2 linked regions of the Zymomonas mobilis subsp. mobilis ATCC 10988 genome follow. The protein of the gene in region 2 interacts with the protein of the main gene of each other region in a pairwise test. Links are inferred from orthologs where the notes say so. Each region holds a gene or a part of one and is shown on either strand. Other genes may lie near its edges.

What was found.
Region 1: the proteins of ZMOB_RS02435 (region 2) and mtgA interact in binary tests that used the Escherichia coli proteins (3 or more experiments, as listed by UniProt). The link is inferred for Zymomonas mobilis subsp. mobilis ATCC 10988 from one-to-one orthologs.

What each region holds. Positions count from the first base shown.
Region 1 is NC_017262.1:394,493-397,345, reverse strand. What follows is about bases 57-2,853. They hold mtgA (monofunctional biosynthetic peptidoglycan transglycosylase), read right to left. Parts: upstream 1,930-2,853; coding sequence 1,183-1,929; downstream 57-1,182. Other genes in these bases: nagA (N-acetylglucosamine-6-phosphate deacetylase), read right to left, coding at 2,568-2,853; ZMOB_RS01800 (c-type cytochrome), read left to right, coding at 2,066-2,560; ZMOB_RS01810 (cytochrome c1), read left to right, coding at 414-1,253; ZMOB_RS01815 (cytochrome b), read left to right, coding at 57-412. Also shown: more of ZMOB_RS01815, read left to right, coding at 1-56. UniProt on the Escherichia coli protein: Peptidoglycan polymerase that catalyzes glycan chain elongation from lipid-linked precursors. May play a role in peptidoglycan assembly during cell division in collaboration with other cell division proteins.
Region 2 is NC_017262.1:543,029-546,084, reverse strand. What follows is about bases 1-3,000. They hold ZMOB_RS02435 (peptidoglycan D,D-transpeptidase FtsI family protein), read left to right. Parts: upstream 1-642; coding sequence 643-2,358; downstream 2,359-3,000. Other genes in these bases: ZMOB_RS02430 (UDP-N-acetylmuramoyl-L-alanyl-D-glutamate--2,6-diaminopimelate ligase), read left to right, coding at 2,358-3,000; ZMOB_RS02440 (hypothetical protein), read left to right, coding at 56-646; rsmH (16S rRNA (cytosine(1402)-N(4))-methyltransferase RsmH), read left to right, coding at 1-59. In the rest of the region: more of ZMOB_RS02430, read left to right, coding at 3,001-3,056. UniProt on the Escherichia coli protein: Essential cell division protein that catalyzes cross-linking of the peptidoglycan cell wall at the division septum. Required for localization of FtsN.

The DNA.
Region 1 (2,853 bases), 150 kb from region 2 along the record:
AACTCCGGCTCATATCAAACCGGAATGGTATTTTTGGCCATTTTATGCGGTTTTACGTTCTTTTACGGTCAATTTTATGGGGATACCGGCTAAATTATGGGGCGTTTTAGGCATGGGATTGTCGGTTCTGGTTTGGGGCTTGTTGCCTTGGCTAGACAATTCACCCGTAAGATCAGGTCGCTATCGCCCTGTTTTTCGTTGTTTCTTCCTGTTATTTCTGGCCGATATTCTTCTGTTAGGTTTTTGTGGTAAGCAACCCGCGGAAGAACCCTGGATACGATTAGGGCAATGGGCATCCCTTTATTATTTCGCCTTTTTTCTGGTGATTTTGCCGATTTTACCGCTGGTTGAAAAAACAAAAGCCGTGCCTTCTTCTATCGAAGAAGCGGAAAAGAAAAGAACGGATGCCTGATATGCTCAATCTTGTCCGCCGTATCGGCTTTATACGTCTTGTCTGTTTGTTAGCGGGCTTGGCTATGTGTTTCGTTTTGTTATGGGGCGTCATCCAGCCAAGAGCAAAGCAGGAATTTGATCCGGCTGCCCGTTATCAAAAGCCATTAAAATCTTTAAAATTACCCAGTGACGGGCTAACCGGCCATTTCGATAAAAAACAGCTGCGGCGTGGTTTTACAGTTTTTCAGGCGGTTTGCGCCTCTTGTCACGGTGCCAATCAACTGCGTTTTCAGGATTTAGCCGAAATCGGCTATAGCAAAGCTGAAATTGACAGTATCCGTCAGGAATGGATTAACCGGATTCCTGATATTGACCCGAATACGGGCGAAGCTATGATGCGCCAGCCCAACCGGAATGACCGGATTACAGGGCCTTATTATAACCCGTTAGGCAGCCAAGGCATTGTGACGGCACCTGATCTATCTTTGATTACCAAAGCGAGGAAAGGGGGGGCCGCCTATGTCTATTCTTTGCTGACTGGATATGAAAGCGAACCAAAAGAAATTGCTGAACGCTATCCGCAGCTTAAAACGCCGGAAGGTAATTTCTATAACCCTTATTTCAAAGGGTTACATATTGCGATGCCGCTCGCTCTTTTAAGCGAAAATCAGGTTGAGTATAAGGATGGCACCAAGGCCAGCACCAATCAAATGGCGAAAGATGTGACAGCTTTTCTGGCGTGGTCAGCTGAACCGGAATTGGAAGACCGTCATCGCATTGGTCTCGGTGTTATTGCTTTCCTATTGGTGGCGACGGGGCTTTCTGTGGTCTGCTGTTACCGGATATGGCGGAAGTTGTGACCGTGAAAAGGCAGCGATCCAATCCATTTCTTTTAACCAGTGGGATTCGGCTTTGAATGATATTGCCATAACGGCGCACAAAACCATGGGGCATCTGGACGCTGCGTTTTTTGGGAAGAGGAAAAATGGCGGCTAGTCTTGCAGCCTCCAATGCGGAAAGATGGCTGGCATCATGATGAAAATAATATTGTGAGGCCGCCTCGACCCCGTATACACCGCGTCCGGTTTCGGCGATATTGAGATACACCTCCATAATCCGCCGCTTCGTCCAAAAATGTTCGATCAGAAAGGTAAAATAGGCCTCGATCAATTTTCGGGAATAGCCGCCATTTTGCCATAGAAAAGCGTTTTTTGCGGTTTGCTGGCTGATGGTCGAACCGCCATGAATATGGCCGCCGCTGGCATTATGTTTGGCCGCCTGTTCAATCGCTGTAAAATCAAAACCATGATGAGAACAAAAACGGCTATCTTCCGATGCGATGACAGCATCCATCATGATAGGATCTATCTGATTGAGCGGCCGCCATGTCTGATTGAGGCCATAGCCATTTATCCGGTTCATGATCATAGTCAGGGTAATCGGTGGCCTGACAAAGCGGTAAAGCCCAACCCATAACAGTGAGATTAAAAGAAAATAGACAAAAATCCGGAGAAAAAAGCGAAAAAGCCGACCCATCCTGTTTTATTCCCGATTTATCCTGCATTGCATAACAGGCGGTAACGACTGTAAAGGAAATTTTATAGCAGAGTTTTTAGGCTTTATAGCTATTTTGACGATGTTTTTTAAAAGGGTATGAAAGAGGGCAACAACCATGAAAAAGACGATCAATTCCAAATGGGTCATCGGACTATTTTCTATGGTTTTTCCGGCTCTTTCGGGTGTTTTTGTTAGTCAGGCGAGTGCGGCACCGGTCGGGATTGTCCCTTATATGGCGAATTGTTCTTCTTGCCATCAGCCAAAAGGACAGGGGTCTTCTAATCTTGCCCCAAAATTAAGCAACCGGATTGGCAAGATCGCTACGTTTGAAGATGGTCGTCGGTATATGCTTTCGGTTGTCTTTAACGGTATGGCGGGGCGTGTTGTGGTCGATAATATGCCCTTTTTGGGGGTGATGACGCCGCTGGGTTCTTTGAAAGACGAAGATATAGCGGGGGCATTAAACTATATCATGTCTTTGCAAAATATGCCGCAGATCAAGCCTTTTACGGCTGCCGAAGTGAAGGCTGCCCGTGCTTTGCCCAAAAAATCGGCTCCCCAAATGACGATCGAACGGCAAAAACTGATTGCGGCACATGGGCCTTTCTAAGAAAGGCCTAGTATTTTTCGCCGGATATCCAGACGGATTGTAGTTTTAGCGCTTCATCCATAACAACGAGATCAGCTCTTTTCCCGATTTCTATACTGCCGCGATCTTGCAGTCCCAGAAAACGGGCTGGGGTCAGAGAGGCCATGCGAGAGGCCTCAACCAATGAAATATCCGTCATTTTGATCATATTGGCAAAAGCCGTTGCCGTATCGAGCAGAGAACCTGCCAGCACGTTTTTATCATCGGTAATCCGGCCATCGCGGCGATAGATCATCTGTCCCTGCAACAGGAAA
Region 2 (3,056 bases):
CAGAAGATATTTCTCGACCTGATACCCATATCCCGCGTTCTCGGAGACAATCGGCATGATAATCACAAAGCATTTTCGCTCTATTTGCTTGGTCGGGTTGTGCTGTATCGCAGCCCTGATCTGTTATATGATTACGCAGCGGGTTTCTCTGGAAAGACGGGCGCTGTTACATACCGAGCGGGAAATATTGAATTTACAGCAGACTATTCGTCATCTCCAGACCGAGAAGGATACGCTTGCCCGTTCAGGGCAAATTGACCGTTGGAATGCCGAGGCTTTTGCACTGGTTTCACCGAAAATAAATCAATTTGTCTCTGATGATACCCAATTGGCAGCGCAGGATAGTCAGGTCGATAATAGCAATACCGATCTGTCGCCGAGCCATGACAGTCAATCGGGTTTCCGGCAGGCGAGTTATGTAGTGCCTTCAGGACGCGGAGATGAACAATTTTCTATGCCTTCATCCTATAAGCCAGAACCGGTAAAAAAAGTTCAATATAATCATTCCTCTGCTGTATCAGAAACTACATTGGCGCCACCCGCTCCAGCGCAGAATACCATCAAGAATGACAATAAGGGAATGACCAAACTGGCAGCCTTATCTCTTCCGAATAACCATTATAGCAAGATACAAGCTGTCCGGTGAGCACCCGCATTAAGTCTCAAAAAAAGAAGGCCTTATCATCTGTCGCTGATATTCTGACCACAAGCCATATTCGGCTTATGGTCTTGCTTATTCTTTTTTGCTGCGGCATCGCTGCGGTTATTGCCAAGCTGATATGGCTTATCTTTATTACCGGTTGGGGGGTGGAAGAGCGCCGCCATCCACCCGTTGCGCCGTTGCAGGCGCGCGCCGATATCGTTGATCGTAACGGTCGGACATTGGCGCGCACGATTGATGTTTGGTCTATCGGGATACATCCGCGCACGTTACAGGCCAATCATATCAGCGACCCCGATATTCTGGCTGCTAATCTGGCGGCTTTGCTGCCTGAACGGACGGCTGATGAATATCGGAAGATTTTACATTCCAATCGTAGCTTTGTTTTTTTGCGTCGCCATGCCTCGCCGGAATTAGTGCGCGCTTTGAATATGCTGGGTGAACCAGCAATTGATTTCTTGCATGAGCCTTCGCGATTATATCCAGAAGGTAACTTATGCGCCCATGTTATCGGCTGGATCGGTGAAGATGGGCATGGCCAGTCCGGCATGGAATACAGTTTTGACAAGGAATTGACCGACCCCAAAAGACAATCCGAGCCTTTGGCGCTTTCTATTGATATTCGGGTTCAGGCCGCCGTTGAAAAATCATTGGCTGCAGCCATGCAAAAATATAGTGCGGTGGGTGCCAGTGCCATTGTTTTGGATGTCGATACCGGCGAAGTTTTAGCGATGGCATCCTTGCCCAATTTTAATCCGAATGACCGGAGTAGTTCTGACCCGACTGCTTTTGACAATAAAGCGACTCTTTCTGTGTATGAATTGGGATCGACCTTTAAGCCTTTGACCATGGCAACTGCTATCCAAGATGGCGTCGTAACCTCTTTGGCAAAACGGTATGATGCAACCGAGCCTTTGGCGGTGGGTCGTTTCCATATCCATGATGAGCATGCCCAGAAAAGATGGCTAGATGTGCCAGAAACGCTTGTGCATTCTTCCAATATTGTGACTGCCCGTATTGCTGATGAATTGGGCCCAGAAAGAATGCAGGCGATGTTCCGGAATCTTAATTTCGATCATCGTCCGGCTATCGAACTGGCAGCTAAAGGTCGTCCGATCTGGCCTGCTTTTTGGGCAAGAACAACGGTTATGACGACTGGATATGGTCATGGTATTGCGGTTACGCCTTTACATTTAACCAGTGCTTATGCCGCGATTGTGAATGGTGGCATTTGGCGACCAGCCACCTTGTTGAAGCGTAATCCCGATTATCGTCCCGATGGCAGCCGCCAGATTATTTCGGGTCAGACCAGTGCGACTATGCGGCGGTTATTGCGCCTGATTGTGACAGATGGAACCGGACGGAAGGCCAATGTTGAAGGTTTTCGGGTTGGTGGCAAGACCGGAACGGCAGATAAAGCCGAGAAAGGTCGCTATAATCACGGTGCGCGTATTTCGACTTTTGCAGCCGTTTTCCCTATGGATACACCGCGTTACGCTATTGTTGCCATGTTGGATAACCCGCAAGGGACGGCTGAAACCGGAGGTTATGCCACCGCCGGTATGGTAACGGCGCCAATGGTCGGGGATATTATTCAGCATATAGGCCCGTTGCTGGGGGTTATTCCTGATCCGAAACGCGATCTTGATCTTACCGATTTACGGGCTTTGTTATGGAAACCACCGGCGAAACAATAATGAGCGGCACAGAAAAAAAACTGGGATTTTTGGCCTCCGGTTACGGACTTAGCCCAAAAGAAAAAGACTATCCTGTTCTTGGTTTTGCGGTGGATAGCCGTAAGGTTGAGAAGGGTTTTGTTTTTGGGGCTTTTCCCGGAGCCAAAGTGAATGGCGAAGATTTTATAGAAAAGGCAATAGCTGCCGGTGCCGTCGCCATTGTTGCCCGCCCCGAAGTCAAAATTGAGGGTGCGGTTCATTTGGTAGCCGAAAATCCTCGATTGGCTTTTGCTGAAATGGCTGCCCGTTTTTATGCTCCTTTCCCGCCTGTTATGGCTGCGGTAACGGGCACGAATGGCAAAACATCGGTTGCAGAATTATGCCGTCAGCTTTGGACGATAGCGGGTCATAAAGCGGCATCAATCGGGACTTTGGGCGTTATTACTGCGAAAAATAGCTATTCGCTGGGGATGACAACGCCGGATGTCGTGACCTTTCTTTCTTGTTGTTCCGATTTAGCGCGTGCGGATATTTCTCATGTGATTTTTGAAGCCTCCAGCCACGGTCTTGACCAATATCGAAGTGATGGAGCGAAAGTGATAGCGGGCGCATTTACCAGTTTTTCTCGCGATCATCTTGATTATCACGGGACAATGGAACGCTATCTTGCCGCCAAACTGCGTCTATTTGATGAGCGTATTGCACCCGATGGCACGGCT